Regions from separate parts of the Mesorhizobium sp. GW821-FHT04C10 genome, predicted to be linked through region 1. Evidence: riboswitches for the same ligand, from Rfam matches in the RefSeq annotation. Region 1 holds a riboswitch; the other holds the start of a gene.

Region 1 (9,374 bases):
TCGCCGCTGGCATGTTGCACGGCCGAAAACCGACCCCGATAATCAACTACTTCGAAACGTCCTGGCCGAAATAGGTGTCGGCGATCTTCTTGTAGGTGCCGTCGGCCTTGATGTCGGCCAGCGCCTTGTTGATGGCCGCGACCAGTTCGGGATCGCCCTTGCGCACGATGACGCCAGAGTAGTCGGCGTTTTCTTCCTGCGCGGCGATCTTCACATTGGCGTCTGGCTTGTGCTTCTTGAAGTCGAGGAACGACAGGCTGTCATTGATGGTGGCGTCGGCACGGCCGGTCAAGAGAAGCTGGATCGACTGGTCGAAGCCGTCGGTACCGACCAGTTCGGCGCCGTTGCTCTCGGCCAGCTTGCCGAAATTCGAAGTCAGCGACTGCGCCGACTTCTTGCCCTTGAGGTCGGCGAAAGTCTTGATGTCGGTGTTGTCGCCGCGCACGATCAGCACCGCCTTGGAAGCGATGTAGGGATCGGAGAAATCATACTTGGCCTTGCGCGCGTCGGTGATGCCGACTTCGTTGATGACGGCGTCATAACGGCTGACGTCTAGACCGGCGATCAGCCCATCCCACTTGCCTTCGAGGAACTCGACCTTGACGCCCAGCTTGTCGGCGATCGCCTTGGCGATCTCGACGTCGAAGCCGACCAGCGCGCCCGAACCGTCATGATAGGTGAAGGGTGCGTAGGTGCCTTCCGTGCCGACCTTGATGACGCCGGCCTGCTTGATCTGATCGAGATTGGCGCCCGCATGGCCTGAGGTGACAGCCAGAGCCTGCAGCGTTCCGGCGACGATAAGCGACTTGAGCCATTTCATCTTTTTGTGATCCCGTCCTTGGCCTGAAACCCGGCCTGTTGTGAGGGTTGGAAAATGACAGATGCAGACAGAAAGAATAAGGAATCAGATTTCAAAAACAAAGAATTTCCGAAACCCCATTCTCAAAAAAGGATTGTTAGCAGCGTTCGAAGCGTCCGGGCGACGGTTCAAAAATCGCCTGGACAGCATCACTCGCCCGCCCGCGCCGGCGGAACCTTTCTCGCGCATGGCAGTTTTGGCTGTTCTAGGGCGCGACGCCGCGATTTCAACCGGTGCCCTGCCAAGTTCGCAAGTCATCTCGCCTGAACCAGGGAGCACCTCATGATGGAAGACATGGCAGGACGGATCATGGTCCGCGCGGCGATGAAGGCTCCCTATCTCGAACGGGACGAGGAACACCGGCTGGCCTTGCTCTGGAAGGAAGACAACGACCAGAACGCGCTGCACTGCATCACCGTCGCCCACATGCGGCTGGTCATTTCCATGGCCTCGAAATTCCGCCACTACGGCCTGCCGCTTGGCGACCTGATACAGGAAGGCCATGTCGGCCTGCTCGAGGCCGCCGCCCGCTTCGAGCCGGAGCGCGAAGTGCGGTTTTCGACCTATGCGACGTGGTGGATCCGCGCCTCGATGCAGGACTACATCCTGCGCAACTGGTCGATTGTACGCGGCGGCACCAGCTCGGCGCAAAAGGCCCTGTTCTTCAACCTGCGGCGCCTGCGCGCCAGGCTCGCGAACGGCACGGAACCGCTCTCCAACACAACTCTGTACCGCGAAGTTTCGGTCGCGCTTGGCGTTTCCGAGGCGGATGTGGCGATGATGGATTCGCGGCTGTCGGCACCCGACTCCTCGCTCAACGTGCCGCTTGCCGACGATTCAGGCGGCACCGAGCGCATGGACTTCCTGGTCTCGGACGATCCCCTGCCCGACGAGATCGTTGGCGACAAGATCGACGTCGCGCGCCGGTCGCTCTGGCTGCGTGAGGCACTTCGCGCGCTCAACGCACGCGAACTGAGGATCATCGAGGAGCGCCGGCTGAACGACGAGGGCGCCACGCTCGAGGCGCTTGGCGAGACGCTTGGCATTTCCAAGGAACGCGTCCGCCAGATCGAGGCGCGCGCCATGGAAAAGCTCAAGGTCGCGCTGGTGAAGCAGAATCCGGAGTTTCTGGCGACAGCTGCCTGACCGCTCAAAAGCACAGGATCAAGAGCGCGTTGAAAACTCGCTCCGCTGAGGCGAATGGCGTGGATTTCAAGAACCGGAGCGGAGTGGTAAGTCCATGAGCACCGGAAGCATAGAAAATCGCGGCAGGCGTGCAGCGAAGTGAGTTTGCAGCGTGCTCTTACTTGTCGGTGACGATCTTGACCTTGTCACCGGCCGAAACCGCGGCCCCCGGCGACAGCGCATTGAGCACCCGGAACAGGTCGAGCTTGCGGTCGACGCCGACCATCTGCGCGGCGAGCGTGCCCATGGTCTGGCCCGGCTGCACTGTGAGCACGCGGATATGCAGCGGTTTCAAGGCCGCCTTCTCCGCGGCGCTCAGGATACGGAATGAGCCGCTGACCGAACGCGCGACAGAATCCAGCGAGGTGCTGGCCGAGGGTGCCGCGGTCAGCAGCCGGTAGACCTGGCCGCCGGCGCGGATCACCGCGATGTCGAACTGCCAGCCTTCGGCGCCGGCATGCGCGGTCGCCGCCTCGTTGCCGTTGATGGTTTCCTGCTTGACCGTGCTGTCGTCGAGGCCAGCCACCCAGCCGCTTCTGATATAGTCGGTCAAGGCGCGGTTCTTGTCGATCGAAACGCCGTCGAAGCGGATCGCGATGTCGCCCGGCCCGGTCGCCGTCACCGCCGCTGCCGAATTGTCGATGATGAAACCGTCCGGCACCGTGAACGACACGCCAAGCCCCGGATGCAGGAAGGTCTCGCCGCGCACATAGCCTTCTTCCGGCGTATCGCCGTAGAGCAGGCCATCTATGCCGGCGAGGAAGGAATCGCGGTCGCGCGTGCCGAAGCCGGGTGCGCCGAACTGGCGGGCATGGCGCTGCGCCAGGTCGATGCGCTGCGGCGTGTTGGGATGCGTGGCCAGGAAGTCGAGGCTGGCATCGGTGGCACCGCTGATCGACCGGAAATCGGTATAGGCCGACATCGACTGCAGGAAGCGGCCGGCGGCATAGGGATCGTAGCCGGCTTCGCCGATCGACTTGATGCCGATGGCGTCGGCCTCCAGCTCCTGGTTGCGCGAGAACTGCGCCAGCCTGAGCTTGCCGCGGATCAGTGCCGCCTTGGCGGTCGGGCTGTCACCCAGCACATCCGAGACCACCTTGGTCGCCAGGCCTTCCTCGGCCTCGAGTTGCTGGCGCTGCAGGCCGTGGTTGGCGGTGACGTGACCCATCTCATGCGCGATGACGGCGGCGAGCTCGGACGAATCGTTGGCCAGCGCCAGCAGCCCGCGCGTGATGTAGAGATAGCCGCCCGGCAGCGCGAAGGCGTTGACGTTGGGTGAGTTGAGGATGGTAATGCGATAGGTCTGGGTCGGGTTCGCCGACACAACGGTCAGGTTACCGACCACCTTGGCGACCATGCGCTCCAGCTTGGGATCGGAATACTCGCCGCCATAGGTGGCCAGGATGCGCGGATGCTGCGCCTTGGCGAGTTCCGCGAGTTTGTTGTTGGCGGCGACATTGTCGACCGTGATCGGCCTGTCGGACGGCTGGAAGCCGGATTCCTGGACCTCCGGAGGCGTGAACATCTGGCAGCTTGCAAGCGCCACGGCAAAGCCGGCCAGCGCCAGAAAGCGCGCCAGTGGATTCATTCGCAGCTTGTCAACGCCGATCGCCAGAACGGCTTCCTTTCAGGTCCCGGCGCATGACCACGAAAATCGGGGGCGATCTTCGGAACATGTCATGCGCAAAAAACAAACTTCTACAGCATCCGTCGCGCGTCCCTCGGGGCGTGCGGCGGATGCTGTAGGCAAATCACGGCTTGTGCCGGACCAGTAGGGCGGACCTAGCCACACTACTTCTGCCATGGCAAGCAAGCGCCCCATCGCCTGAGGCCGGTTTGACCGTAAATTATGTCCGCTTCCGGGCAATATCTCGTGATACGGCATTCCCGGCACTGGCACCGATATAGCGCCGGAAGGCGTCGGGACCAGCCCCGGCAAAGAAATCGTCCGCGCTGCCGGTGGCCGCCACGGTGCCATTGTCCAGAAACACCACATTCTGGCTGATTCGGCGGGCGTCCTCCGGCTGGTGCGTGACGAACAGCACCGTCATGCCGCGCTCCGCATGCACGCCGGCGACCAGATCGAGCATGTCGTCGCGCAGGGCTGGCCCGAGCGAAGCGAAGGGTTCGTCGAGCAGAAGCACCGGGCGATCGCGCACCAGCACGCGGGCCAGGGCAACACGCTGGCGCTCGCCGCCGGAGAGTTCGCGCGGCAAGCGTTTTTCCTTGCCGCCAAGGCCTGTGCGGGCAAGCGCCCCGGCGATATCAGCGCGGTCCGCTTCGGTCAGCCGCAGCGATGGCGAGCGCCCGAGCCCGACATTCTGCTCGACGGAAAGATGGGCGAAAAGGTTGTTTTCCTGGAACACCATCGACACTGGCCATTCGGCCGGCGGCGCGGCGCCGACATCGGCCCCGCCGATCAGCACGCGGCCGGACAATGGCGTCTCGAACCCGGCGACGAGGTTGAGCAGCGTCGACTTGCCTGAACCGCTCGGCCCCATGATGGCGGTGATTTCCGCCGCGGCAAACGCGACATCGAAGACGAGCGGGGCCTCGCCATAGCTGAACGAAACCTTGTCCAGCCGCACCGGAACGCCCTTCCTGTCCATCGCCCCATCAGACATTGCCGACCTTTTCCCTGCCGAGCCAATCCGCGGCCAGCACCAATGCGAGGCAGACGAAGCCAAGCAACAGCGCCAGGCCGGCGGCGTCCTCGGTGCGGTAGCTGCCCATGCGCGCCAGGAGAAGGTAGGGCAAGGTCTGCACGGAATCACTGCCGAACAGCGCGATCACGCCGAGATCGCCGAGCGACAGCGCCATGGCGAAAGCAAAAGCGGTGGCGAGCGGGCGCCGCAGTGATGGCCAGTCGACCAGCCATAGCCTCGCCCAGCCGGCAATACCAAGCTGTGCGCAGAGCCGTTCGTGACGCTCGCTCGCCGCGTCATAGGCGGGACGGACGGCGCGCAGCGCGAACGGCATCGCCATGACAGCATTGACGGTGACAACCATCACCGGGGCGATGGCGAAGACATCGCCCGCATGGCGCAGCAACAGGAACCAGCCGGCGCCGATGACGATGGGCGGCACGACCAGGACGAACCCCGCGCCGGTGTCGGTTGCATGCTCAAGCAATGTCCTTGGCCCGGCACGGCGGCCCAGCGCCAGCGCTCGCCGCGCCATGGTGAGCGCCAGCGACAGCATCACCGAAAGCAGCGCCGACAGGAAGGCGAGCGCGGCGCTGGTCAGCGTTGCTTGCCGGACGGTGGCCTCGCCGGCGAGCCGGCCGAGATCGGCGCCCAAACCGGCCACCACGGTCGCGGCCATCGGCCCGACAACGAACAGCAGCGCCAACACGATGAGCACGGCGTTGAGCGACGCCTCGGTCCCGTTGACGGAGAGATAGCGGCGCGGCGCGACCGGCAGGTTGGTGTCGCCGACGACATTGGCGCCAAGCCGCGTCAGCGCCAGCACCACGATGAACGTCAAGGCGATCTGCAGCAATGTCAGGGCGACCGCGCGCGCGGGATCGAAATCGAAGCGCAGCGCCTGATAGATGCCGACCTCCAGCGTCGTGGCGGCCGGCCCGCCGCCGAGTGTCAGCACGATGGTGAAGGAGGTGATGCAGAGCATGAAGACCAGCCCGGCGACGCCGGGCAGAGCGGCGCGCAGCGTCGGCCATTCGATCAGCCGGAACGCCGGCCGCGCGCCCATGCCGAGCTGGCTCGCCAGCCGCCACTGGTCGGCGGGAATGGTCTGCAGCGACTCGAGCAACAGTCGCACGCTGAGCGGTAGATTGAAAAAGACATGGGCGACGAGAATGCCGGACAGGCCGTAAATGCCAGGCCAGCCCCTGCCGCCAATCGCGCTGAACAGCCCGGCGAAGTAGCCGGCGCGACCGTAGAGCGCCAGGATGCCGAGCGCCGCGACGATCGCCGGCAGCGCCAGCGGCACGGCAAAGAGCTGCAGGATGACGGCGCGGCCAAAGAAGCGCGGATGCCGCGACAGGGCGCGCGCAACAAAGAGTGCCGGAATAACCGAAAGCAGCGTCGAAAGGATTGCCTGCCAGAGCGTGAAGCGGACAACGCGAAGGAGATAGGGATCGAAGGCCGCCCAGGCGCCCGAGAAATCATGGGCGCCTTCGATGAGCAAGCCGGCAAACGCGCCACCGATCAGCAGCGTGATCGCGGCGAGCGCGGCAATGCCGGCGGTGATGCGGGAGTCAGCGCGTTGCACGCCGGATCGCCCAGAAGGCCTCTAGCGAGCGTAGCGTTCCTTCGCGCTCCCCTCTGTCCTGCCGGACATCTCCCCCACGAGGGGGGAGATTGGCAGTTTCCGCGCCTCGCTCATACCCGCCGCGTTGGCGATTGGCGAAATCACCGATAGCATCCGATCTCCCCCCTTGTGGGGGAGATGTCCGGTAGGACAGAGGGGGGCGCCGTAGAGCAATCATCTTTCGATCATACGGCCAATCTATTTGCTCATCACCGCCAGCCATTCATCGACCCAGGCCTTGCGGTTGGCCGCGACCTCTTCCGGGCTGAACAGCAAGGTCTTGGTCGGCTTGACAAGCTTGTCGAAGGCCGGTTTGAGCGGCTTGTCGGTCTTGCCGGCCGGGAACATCCAGTTGGTCTCGGGGATCGCGTCCTGGAATTTCGGTCCGGTCATGAAGGCGATGAACTTTGCCGCCAGCGGGTTCTTGGCGCCGGTCGTGGTGATGCCGGCGACCTCGATCTGCAGGTATTCGCCCTCTTCAAAGGAAGCCGCCTGGTAACGCTGCGTGTTCTCGGCGACCATGTGGTAGGCCGGTGACGTCGTGTAGGACAGTACCATCGGCGCTTCGCCCTTGGTGAACAGGCCATAGGCCTCGCTCCAGCCGGGCGTCACGGTCAGCACCTTGGCCTTGAGCTTGGCCCAGGCCTCCGGCGCCTTGTCGCCATAGACCGACTTCACCCACAGCAACAGGCCGAGGCCCGGCGTCGAGGTGCGCGGATCCTGGATGACGATCTTGTCGTCGGCGCTGCCTTCGATCAGGTCCTTCAAGCTCTTCGGTGGCGTCTTCAGCTTTTCGGTATCGTAGACGACAGCGAAATAGCCGTAGTCGAACGGAACGAAAGTATCGTCGCTCCAGCCGCCCGGCACATTGACGTCGTTCACCGCGCCATGCGGCGCGAACAACCCGCTGGCCTTGGCATCGGCGGTGAGATTGGTGTCGAGGCCGAGCACGATGTCGGCCTTGGTCGATGCGCCTTCGAGCTTGACGCGGTTGAGCAGCGCCACGCCATCGGCAACCGAGACGAACTCGACATCGCAGCCGCATTCGGCCTCGAATTCCTTCTTCACCACGGGACCTGGACCCCAGTCGGCGGTAAAGCTCTCATAGGTGTAGACGGTGAGCTTGTCCTTGGCCAAGGCCGGCCCCGACAGCGCAAAAACCATGGCTGAGACAAGAGAGTATAAAAGCGTGCGCATCGGCGCCTCCTTCGTTCGCGTGACAAGGAATTGAGGCGCCGGACTGTCCGAAACGTCTAATCCCTCCGCCGGTACAAACCGGATCAGGTTCAGCGGGTTGGCGAGACTGCCTCTCAGCCGGTCCGCGAAAGATCGCAGCCGGCACCCCGTTAGAGCGTTTCGACACATAGGCCCGGCCGAGGAACCACGCAAGTGGGAGTTTGCCGCCTTCCGTTTCCGCTGCCGGGCTGGTACAGGCCACCGGATATGAGCACATTCACCATCCTGCTTGGCGGCGATCTCATCCGCACGCCCCGGCTCGACCGCCAGGTCGAGGGCTCGCGCGTGATCGCCGCCGACGCCGGCATCGGCCATGCCAGGCTGCTCGGCCTTGTGCCGGAACTGTGGGTGGGTGATTTCGATTCGGTGCCGGCCGACCTGCCCGCCGACCTCGCCGCGGTGCCACGCCAGACCTTCCCGGCGGAAAAAGACAAGACCGACGGGGAACTGGCGATCGCGGCAGCCCTTGAGCGCGGAGCGACCCGCCTTGTGTTGGCGGGCGCGTTCGGCGGCAAGCGCGCCGACCATGCCTTCCTGCATCTGGCGCTCGCCCTGCGCCTGGCCGAGGCCGGAACGGAGGTGCTGCTGACCAGCGGTGCCCAGGAAGGTGTCCCGCTGCTGTTGGGAACGGCCGGGTTCGACTATGCCGACGGCACGCTGTTTTCGATCCTCGGCTTTTCCGAACTTGCCGGCCTGACCGTTGCCGGTGCCAAATGGCCGCTGAATCAGGTCGAGGTGGCCTTCGGCTCATCACTGACCATCTCCAACGAGGTCAAGTTCGACAAGACCGGGGGCCGCCTCGAAATCGCGCTCGGCCATGGCCGCGCGCTGCTGCTCGCCCATCCCTATCCTTTGCCCGAAAGCTGACATGGCCCCGCCTCTTCTCAATCTCGACGGGATAAAACTGACCTTCGGCGGTACGCCGCTGCTCGACGGCGCCGCCTTGACCGCTTCGGCCGGCGACAAGATCGCGCTGGTCGGCCGCAATGGCTCCGGCAAGTCGACGCTGCTCAAGATCGCCGCCGGCCTGATCGAGCCGCAGGACGGCGAAGTCTTCCGCCAACCCTCGGCGACGGTCCGCTACCTCCCGCAGATGCCCGACATGGAGGGCTTCGCCACCGTTCGCGGCTATGTCGAGGCGGGCCTCGGGCCTGCCGACGATCCCTATCGCGCCTCCTATCTGATGGAGCATCTTGGCTTGTCGGGCGAAGAGCGGCCGGGCGACCTCTCGGGTGGCGAGGCCAGGCGCGCCGCCCTGGCCCGCGTCATGGCGCCGGAACCCGACATTCTGCTACTTGATGAGCCGACCAACCATCTTGACCTGTCCGTCATCGAATGGCTCGAAGAAGAGCTTGTCCGCACCTCTTCGGCGCTCATCGTCATCTCGCACGACCGCCGCTTCCTCGAACGCGTGTCGCGCGCCACTGTCTGGCTCGACCGTGGCCAGACCCGCAGGCTGGACAAGGGTTTTGGCCATTTCGAGGAATGGCGTGACCTGGTGCTGGAAGAGGAAGAGCGCGAGCAGCACAAGCTCGGCCGCCAGATCGTGCGCGAGGAGCATTGGCTGCGCTATGGCGTGACGGCGCGGCGCAAGCGCAACATGCGCCGCCTCGGCGAGCTGCAGACCATGCGCCAGCGCTTCCGCGGCCATCGTGGCGCCGAAGGCAGCGCCACCATGGTGGCGAGCGATGCCGCCGAATCCGGCAAGCTGGTGATCGAAGCAAAGAACATCGAGAAGAGCTTTGGCGATCTCACCGTGGTCAAGGGCTTCTCGACCCGCATCCAGCGTGGCGACCGCGTCGGCCTTGTCGGGCCGAACGGC
Region 2 (9,374 bases), 1.9 Mb from region 1:
TCCGTCCCTGGCGCCCCTTGCCTCAACGACGGGCGATCAGCAGGCAGAGTTGACGCAGATCGCGGTCATAGGTGCCTGCGTTGCTAAGCACGTCGACGCACCGCTTCTTCATGCGCGCCACCTGGCTGCCTGACATCTGGGCCACGACACCCGGGAGGCTCGCCTTCGACGCATTGCTTGGGTTGGACGGAGTTGTCGGATTGGTTCCGCCGATGCCGACCCCGACGCCGAGGCCGCTCGTGGCGCCGACATTGGCGCCGAGCCCGGCGGTAACGCCACCCGTGCCGCCGACATTCGCACTTGCCCCGCCATTGATGCCGTTGCTTCCACCGACCGAGGCCCCCAATCCGGCGTTGACGCCGTTAGATCCGCCGACATTGGCACCGGCGCCAGCATTGACGCCACCGCCCCCGCCAACAGATGCTCCGGCACCGGCGTTGACGCCGCCGCCACCCCCCACCGAGGCGCCGACACCCAGCCCTGCCGCATTCGCTGGCAAGGAAAGAACGACGACTATCGCACTACCGGCCAACACACTGGCGACTGTCTTGATGGTAAAAGCCATAACACTCTCCTGTTGTCGTTGCGCTAAGGCAGTCGGCGTACAGCCGATTGCAGATTCAACTACGTGACAGGAGAGATCAGGTTTCAAATCAACGTATACTTACGGAGGCCATGGTGTTTATTGAAAAAATACAGAAATTATAAGATGAATAAAAATATAATAGATGCGTAAGAAAAATTTTACATCAAAGAGTTCGTATTATCGATATAGTGGCTTATCTGGAGATAAAAACGATTTTCCACGGAAGCGTCACTCCCGCCATTGCTGATCTCCGCTTGGCGCAACCCGGAAGATCGGACATCACTCAGCGATCAGGACAGAAACGAGGAACCGCTTCGGGCAAGCGCTGCAGCCATCCCCAAGCCCGACAGGATCGCCCCCAGCCTCTTCGTCGACAGTCCTGCTCTCAGAATATCCGGTAGAACAGCCTGTAGTGCACCCGTTCCATGTAGGCGCGATATTCCGGCTCGGCCGCCAGCAGGGCCTCCTCGCGCAGGATGCGATACAGCTGCAAATAGGTGATGACCGCATAGACCGCGAGGTTGTGGAAGGAAAAGGCCGACAGCAGGTAGAGCACGTGGCCGGCAAGGTAGCCGGCATAGATCGGGTGCCGCACGATACGGTAGGCGCCGCCCGTCATCACGCCACGGTTGCCGGGCAGGATGGCAAAGGAACGGCCAAGCGATATCTTGCCCCAGATGACGAATAGCAGCGCCGCGACCTGCAACGGCGCCGCGATATAGACTGGAACGAGCGCCGTGCCAGGTTCAAGGCTGATCAATGCAACCCCGAAACTGGCGCTCACGGAGACGATGACCGTAAGCGGATTCCAGTCACGCGTCACCGGACGCCGCGACAGAAGCAGCCAGGTGAAGGTGAGTATCTCGGAAATCGCCACCAAGGCGGCGTTGAGCCGGGTCGGATCCTCCACGACCTGATAAAGGCCGCGATAGACGAACAGCCCCGCGCAGGCCAGGGCACAGGCGCGAAAGAAGCCTTCACGCAGGTCGGCAAGGATCTCGCGCTTGCGCACGTCGGATAAGATCCTGTCCCGGCCGGCGCTTGGAAGCGTTCCACTTTTTGACGTGAACAAGGCAAACACCCCGATGATCCCCTCGGCGGGACCATTGCATGCAACCATTGCCGGGCGGTTAACCGGCAAGACCGGATCAGGATTGACGGGATCGACCGGAAGGCTGGAGAAAGATGCGCCCCGACGCCAAACCGACGTAGCTCACCGAGCGCCACCGGTGACGCGCATCCAGCCTCAACCCAGATATGAATTTGCGAAATACCTGGCGAAATCCGGACGTTGCGTCAGAACCTTGCCGTCGGCGTCGTGCAAAATGCCCGCAGTGAAGAGATAGCCGCCGATCGCGTCCATCTTGGCCGGGTCCATCGTACCGATGGCACCGTTTTCCGCGCGCAGATAGTGTCCGTCGATCAGCACTTTCAGCGACGCCTCGATCAAAGACGGATTGGTCAGGGCATCCTTGTTGGCGGCGATCAGCAGCACGGCGGCTTCTTCCGGATGATCGACGGTGAACTGATAGCCGCGCCGCGTTGCCTCGACGAAGGCCGATGCCAATGCCGGGTTTGCTTTGAGATACGCTTCGCTCGACGAGATCAGTGTCGTGTGCTCGTCGGGGACGCCGTAGTCGGCATAGACGAAGCTGCGCTGCTTGACGCCTTTGAGTTCGGCCTCGACGCCTTCCCAGGTCGCGACCTCCAGCGTGAAGTCGACCGAGCCATTGGCCAGCGCTTCATAGGCGGAGGTGCCGAGCGTCACCGTCTCGAAATTGCCCTTGCCGCCGTCATGGCGGATGATGGTCGAGATCAGCGCATTTTCCCAGGCGCTGCCGAAACCGCCATAGGTCAGGCCGTCGAGGTCCCTCGGGCTTTTGATCTCGCTGCGCACCGCATTGAAGACCACCCGGCCGGTTTCGGCCTGCACCACCGCATAGACCGCCTTCAAGTCGGCACCGGCGGTCCTCTGGGTGAAGAGGCTGATGGTGCCGTTGATGCCGAAATCGGCAACGCGGTTGGCGACCAGCGTGCCGGCGCCGGTGTCGCTGTAGGGCAGGATGTCGACCTCGAGGCCGGCCTCGCGGTAAAATCCCTTGTCGCGGGCGACGAACAGCCCGACGTGGTTGGTGTTGACGGTCCAGTCCAGCGCGACAGAGACTTTTTGCGTTGCCGCGAAGGAGCGGCTCGATCCCGCGACCAGCGGAAGACCGCTGGCAAGGGTGAGCAGCAAAGCCTGCCGGCGCGTCAATTCAGTCATGGTCGTGTCCTTTGGATGGTTGAGGGTTGAGCAAGATGTCGAGGATCTCGGCCTCGAGTGCGCCGGCCTGTCGCGCGGCAGCACCGGCCGGATCGCGCGGGCGCGGCAGCGGCACCCTGATTTCACGCAGCACACGGGCCGGGCGTGCCGACAGCACATAGATGCGGTCGGACAGGAACACGGCCTCACGCACATCGTGCGTGATCAGCAACGCCGTCCAGCGATGGTGCCGCCACATCTGCTCGAGCCAGCGCTGCATGGCCGCGCGGGTCAGCGCGTCGAGCGCGCCGAACGGCTCGTCCAGCAGAAGCATGTCGCGCTCCTGCACCACCGTGCGCAAAAGCGCCGCGCGCTGGCGCATGCCGCCCGAAAGCTGTGCCGGAAAATGCCGCTCGAAGCCGGCAAGCCCGAACTCGGCAAACAGCGGCGCGACGCGAGCCCGCGCCACCTTGCGCCTGGTGCCTTGCACTTCCAGCCCGAGCGTCGTGTTGTCGATGATGCGCCGCCACGGCATCAGCGCGTCGCGCTGCGGCATGAAGGCAAAATGCCTGCCATGATCGTCGAGCGGCGCGCCGTCGAACAACATGTCGCCCTCGCCATGCTCGGCACCCGTCAGGAGCTGGAACAGCGTCGACTTGCCGGCACCCGAAGGCCCAAGGATGGAGACGAATTCGCCGGCGCCAACGCTGAGCGAAATATCGACGAGCACGTCGAGCCCACCGAATGCCTTGCGCACATGCCGCAATTCGAGCCGGCTCATCTCCGCGCGCCCTTCCCCGCCGGCTGCCGACCGGCCCGTTCCCAGGGCATGGCAAAGCGCTGCAAGAGCGCCGTCAGCCCGAACAGGACAAGCGTCAGCGCGGCGCTGACACCGACGGCGGCCAGCACAAGGTCGGGGCGGAAATTGTTCTTGGCGTTGAGCATGTAGATGCCCAGCCCTTTCGCCGCACCCGCATATTCGGCGAAGATGGCGCCGACTACCGCATAGGTGATGGAGATCCGCAGGCCCGCGAAGAAATAGGGCAGCGCCGAAGGCAGCCGCGCCAGCAAGAAGACGCGCCAGCGCCCTGCTCCCATGGCGCGCAGCATCTGGCCGATCTCGGTCTCGGTCGCCTCGTAGCCCTGCACCAGAGCCACCAGCATGGGAAAGAAGGTGACCAGCGCGACCAGCATGATCTTCGGGGCCAGCCCGAAGCCGAACCACAGCACCACCAGCGGCGCGATCGCCACCAGCGGCAAGGTCTGGCTGATGATGAAGACAGGAAACAGCGCGCGCCGCAGCGGCTGGAAGAAATCGACCAGCATGGACAGCAGAAAGGCGGCACTGAGCGAACAGGCAAAGCCGATCAGCGTGGCGCGGATGGTCGGAATAGCGTTGTCGACCAGCGCCCCGCGATTGAGCATCGCCTGTTCGAAGACGCGTGACGGCGCAGGCAGGATCGTCGGCTTGATACCGGAATAGGTAGCGTAGAGTTGCCACGCCACGAGCAGCAACCCGACCGAGATGACGGCGGGTACTGCCTTGGCAAGGGACTCCGCGAGCGGGCGCGGCACTGATGATGAGACCACGGGCATAACCTTTGACGGGGTCGCGCGGAAGCGCGGCCGGCTTAGACAGCCGACGGGCTGTTGGCCGAAACCGTGACGTCGAGGGTTACGTGGCCGGCACCCGGCCCGAAGCGGCAGAAGGCCTCGTTCAGCGCTGAAAAGATCGCGCCCGTGTCGCCGCGCAATTTGGTGCAGAAGTTCTTGGAGCGATCGTAGACGCCCGACTGCTTCAGGAAATCGATGCAGCCATAGATCTCGTCCATGTGGTCGCCGGTGCCCATCACATAGAGCGAGAATTGCGCCGCCGCCGGCTGGCCGGTGGCAGCAGCATCGCGCACCGCGGCGATGGCGGCTTCCTTGCGTGGGCCGAGCGGCCCGACAGGTCCGCCAAACGCGTCGGAGCGGCAGATCGGATCGTCCGGCTCACCCGGGCAGCCGCGCGAAATGGCCGCCGACAGCACGCAATGCTTGCCGCTCCGCGCCGCCGCCACGAACAGATCGCGCAGCGCCGGGAACAACACCTCGGGCGGTCCGACCAGCAAGGTCGAGATGTCGTCGGTCTCGATCCTGAGCCTGTCCCGGTAGGGATCGAGTGCGCCGAGCGCACCAAGGATGACACCGACGAAATCGTCGGCCATGGGATATAGGGAAATCTGTGCGCCTGAAAACATCGCCCGCCTCGCTCCGCTGGTATTACCCAGATCAGCTTCTAGGGTCTGTGGGCTTGCCGCCCCCGTCTCAGCCCCGACCGTACGGAGCACCCCTGTGGATGGACGCGTTAAAGCACCATTCGAACTGAAGGGGAAGCTGTTTTTTCGGCGCAATGGGCCAAAAACATTGCACCAGATCTGATCACGGGATGGACGCCGGAGGGTCCTCCCCGCGCGAATTTTATCGGGAACCTTCGCCAAGCCGCGAGGTTGACCCACCAGTCGCAACGCGACGAGTTCACAGAAATGGAGACAGAACCATGTTCATGAAAATCCTCGCAGCTTCGGCGTTCACCGTTGCTCTTGCCACATCCGCGATGGCGCAAAGCAATAGCGCAAACGGCACGGACGGGTCGGGCGGCAGCGGCCAGTCGATCACAGTGGACCCCAGCACGCCGGCCTCACCCAATACGGTTGATCCGGCGGCGACCAACAGCACCACCACCGCGCCAGGCGACATGAATTCCAATGCGGATAAGAACTGCCCGACCAATCCCCAAGGCGCGCAGAGCGATGCCAACGGCAACGCAACCGCACCGACGGTGAACGACAACAACTGCGGCAAGTAATTTCGATAGCAGCCAGGAAAGTCGCGGAGCGCAAGCGCCGCGACTTTTCCGCGTTTACCGGTCTTGATGACCGGGGTGGTCTGCTTTCGGCAAGTCCCTTGCTCGATCGTTTCTCGCTGACCGCTATTTCAGGACGCGACGTTTGACTTGAGAGCGCGCGAAAGCGTCGCGCAATTTCAAGAGCCGTTTGAGCAGGCGGCCATAGGCGAGATACCGGACCCTGCCATCGGCGAGATCGAACTCCACGGTGCCCCATCGTGCGACCGGCACTTGTCCGGTCGGCGAGCCTAGCCGTCCGATCTGGAACCCCAGCCTGAGCTTGCGGCCGGCGACATCGAGATAGATCCCTGGAATATTGCCCAGCACATGCCACAACCGATCGACATGCTCGATCGACATGGCCGGCGAGATCATCGTGTGGGCAGATTCAAGCCGCGCCCAGATGAAATCGCCGGCCGGCTGCCGTGTCCCCGAAAGGCTGCCCTTGCAGTAGGCGGGTGCCACCTCGCTCACCAGCGTGCGCATCGCGCTTGCCAGGCCGTCGATCAAGGCCCGCCGCGACGCCCAGTCTGTTTCCGAAAACGACACCTGCCCAAGGATGTCGCCGTCATCGAAGGCGGCGGACATCTTGTGCAGCGTCACACCGCCATGAACGGCATGCTGGTCGTCCACCGCCAGGCGGTGGAGAGGATGCGGGCCCCGATAGTTGGGCAGCAGCGCCGGGTGAAGATTGAGCCCGCCCTTGGGAAAGATGCTCAGCAATTGCGGTGGGACCAATGTGGGGAAAGCATAGCAGATCAACACAGCGGCCTCGACCTGCGACAATTGCTTGCCGAGCGTGTCCCAGTCATAAGGTCGCCCAAATTCGATCAGCCTTGCCGGCGTGTCGCCGATATAGCGTCTGAGCAGCAATCTGCGTTTCAGTCTTCGGCGTAAATTGCCGGTGCTGAAGTGCTTTGGGCGCCGACGCAACCCCGGCACAACAATCGCACCGATGTGATGGCCAGCTTCAAGCCACCCTGCCAGCAGCGGCCCGGTATAGTGGTTGACGTCGAGTATGAACACGGCCGAAAGCCGGTCTTGCCCGGTCTGCGGGCTCAAAAGCGGCACCCTCTCAAAGCGCCCGTCAAGCCGATCACCCCATTCAAACGGCGGTCGAGCCAGGCCTTTTCGAGCGGCCGACCACACTTGCCAATGAAGGCTGTCGATCAGGTGGCCTTGATTTGCGAAGGCGGTATCAAGGCGGTGACGTCTGAAAGGCGGCCCTTTTTCACCAGGACTGGCTTCCGATAGATCTTCTTCATGCTCACCCCCGTCAGATCAGCCCGCGCATTTCGGTAAATGCCACCTCCCGTCAATCGCCATGCGATGGCTGGTCGCGCGGCAATCGGCGAAGCATTTATACCCCCATGCCGCGCGAAAGCCTATCCGTAAACCTATGAGACGGCCTTCTCACGAACCGGCAGCTTCCAGCCTGGCCTCACGAAATGGCAGGTATAGCCGTTGGGATATTTCTCCAGATAATCCTGATGCTCGGGCTCGGCCTCCCAGAAGGCACCAGCAGGTGCGACTTCGGTAACGACCTTGCCGGGCCACAGGCCGGACGCATCGACGTCTTCAATGGTGTCTTCGGCGACGCGTTTTTGCTCGTCGCTGGTATAGTAGATCGCGGAGCGGTAGCTCATCCCGACATCGTTGCCCTGGCGGTTGCGCGTCGTCGGATCGTGGATCTGGAAAAAGCGCTCCAACAGTGTGCGATAGCTGATCACGGCCGGATCGAAATTGATCTCGATGGCTTCGGCATGGGTGCCGTGGTTGCGGTAAGTGGCGTTGGGTACGTCGCCACCGCTATAGCCGACACGAGTGGAGATGACGCCGGGATAGCGCCGTATCAGATCCTGCATGCCCCAGAAACAGCCACCGGCAAGCACTGCGCGTTCGGTCGAAGTCGCCATGTCACGTCTCCTCAAGAAAGCAATTCAAGGGGGAAACGGTAGCCGTTTCCGACCTGAATTGCACAACAACAAAATTGGATTTCCCATAAATGGGCATTGTCGGCGGCTTCGTCCAGTCGACTGGAAGTGAACGCGGCGCCTGCAGGCCGCGTACGGCCATGCACGAACGAAATATCACGATGCGGAACGCGATCGGACCGCGCGACAGGCTTCAGCTGCGCTGATGCCGGGTTCGGCTGTCCACGGCAAGCGGCAGATAGCGCGTGCCAGGCGGAATGGCGGCAAAATTGATTGGCACGGGCGGTGCCTCGCGCGACCAGTTGAAAAGAACGGTCTTGACCGGGATGTTGCCCAACCATGCCCGCAGCGACGGCGGCACACCACGCCCCGACCAGACCATCAGCATGCCGTGATCATGCAAGCGCCGCCCTGTTATCCACGGCGCGAACCGCATGTTGAGGTCGGTGAAGATCGACGGCTTGTCATAGGCATTGAGGCCAGCCAGCATGGCCAGATTGGTATCGCCGCCGACAATGTCGAGCCGGCCGGGTGCTGCCGCGTGCCACACCGCCTCGGCCTCGTCCGAGATCGGCTGCGCCGGCCAGCAGACGGCGTCCATGCGCCCCCGCACATTGCAGTCCGTCCAGCGGATCGCCGCATAGGCGGCCGACATGGTGACGATGCAGGCGAATGCGCAGATCGCCAACCTTCGCATCTCGAAGGCGCCGAGCCGGTGGCCGAGGAAGGCGAGCGCCACGACGCCGACAAGATTGTACATCGGCGCACCCCAGGATTCACCGGTGCCGGTGAACAACGAGGCCAGCATGATCAGGACCGCCGGGCCGAGCCCCATCCATACGAGATAGACCAGAATGCCGCGTTCGACGGGCGCTTCGGGGTAAGGCGAGCGCCGCAGCAGCCCTGATATGGACAGCACCAGCAGAAAGCCGGAGAGCCCGGCCACCTGGACACCGATGTAATATAGGCGCGCACGGTGTTCGGTCACCCAGGCGTCGCGGTCGGCGAAATAGGTCAGCGGCAGGAAGTCGATGCGGTACAGTTCGATGGCCAGCGGCGCGGCGACGGCGAGAAAAATGGCAAGGCCGAGCCATGGCCAAGGCGTCGCAAGCCGGCTGCGCGCGCGTGCGTCGGACAACAGCCAGAGAGCGCCGAATGCAACCAGCAGGCCGGTGGAGAACTTGGCATAGAGTCCGACGCCCGACACCAGTCCAAGCGCCAGCCACCAGCCCGGCCCACCACCGCGGCCGGCACGCCAAAGCAGCCAGCATATGGCCGCCCAGAACGGCATCTGCGCATAGTCATGATTGAATTGCGGGGTGGGCCAGCCGAAGAAATAGACCGACGGCATCAAAAGCACGGAGGCCAGCGCGCGGCTTTGCCCAAGCATGTCGCGGGCCAGCAGATAGACCAGGACGAAGGTCGACGAGATCGTCAGCTGGGCGAGCAGATATTGCGGCCAGCGGAACGATCCGGTCAGAAGATGACTGGTTTCAAGCAGCCAGCCGGGAAGCTGCGGATGCTTGTAGGTCAACAGCACCCATTCGCGGCCCCACATGAAACCTTCCACGACATCGCCAGGCGGCGCGGGGTCGATCAGCGCCGGCACCACCGTCCAGCACACGATCTGCACCAGGCACAAGAGCGCCAGCAAATACCAGGGATGACGAAGCAGGCCGGACCAGACCGACGAACGGTCGATGCCCGCGACAGGCAACCCGGCCG

The links. A riboswitch is a leader RNA that binds a small molecule or an ion and turns the genes downstream of it on or off. The one in region 1 is predicted to bind thiamine pyrophosphate.
Region 2: linked by a shared signal. The riboswitch ahead of AC07UC_RS16935 (YkoF family thiamine/hydroxymethylpyrimidine-binding protein) and the one ahead of thiB (thiamine ABC transporter substrate binding subunit) in region 1 are both predicted to bind thiamine pyrophosphate.

What each region holds. Positions count from the first base shown of each region.
Region 1 covers NZ_JBWKTL010000001.1:1,551,193-1,560,566, reverse strand. The annotation lists gene AC07UC_RS07555 (amino acid ABC transporter substrate-binding protein) at 47-820, opposite strand; gene AC07UC_RS07550 (hypothetical protein) at 882-1,145, shown strand; gene AC07UC_RS07545 (RNA polymerase factor sigma-32) at 1,142-2,005, shown strand; gene AC07UC_RS07540 (M48 family metalloprotease) at 2,163-3,632, opposite strand; gene thiQ (thiamine ABC transporter ATP-binding protein) at 3,892-4,668, opposite strand; gene thiP (thiamine/thiamine pyrophosphate ABC transporter permease) at 4,661-6,277, opposite strand; gene thiB (thiamine ABC transporter substrate binding subunit) at 6,515-7,513, opposite strand; TPP riboswitch at 7,557-7,672, opposite strand; gene AC07UC_RS07520 (thiamine diphosphokinase) at 7,760-8,419, shown strand; gene AC07UC_RS07515 (ABC-F family ATP-binding cassette domain-containing protein) at 8,421-9,374, shown strand, end outside.
Region 2 covers NZ_JBWKTL010000001.1:3,479,873-3,489,246, reverse strand. The annotation lists gene AC07UC_RS16960 (hypothetical protein) at 23-565, opposite strand; gene AC07UC_RS16955 (methyltransferase family protein) at 972-1,598, opposite strand; gene AC07UC_RS16950 (ABC transporter substrate-binding protein) at 1,833-2,849, opposite strand; gene AC07UC_RS16945 (ABC transporter ATP-binding protein) at 2,842-3,609, opposite strand; gene AC07UC_RS16940 (ABC transporter permease) at 3,606-4,424, opposite strand; gene AC07UC_RS16935 (YkoF family thiamine/hydroxymethylpyrimidine-binding protein) at 4,460-5,068, opposite strand; TPP riboswitch at 5,059-5,172, opposite strand; gene AC07UC_RS16930 (hypothetical protein) at 5,368-5,676, shown strand; gene AC07UC_RS16925 (formyltransferase family protein) at 5,800-6,777, opposite strand; gene msrA (peptide-methionine (S)-S-oxide reductase MsrA) at 7,113-7,631, opposite strand; gene AC07UC_RS16915 (glycosyltransferase family 39 protein) at 7,843-9,374, opposite strand, start outside.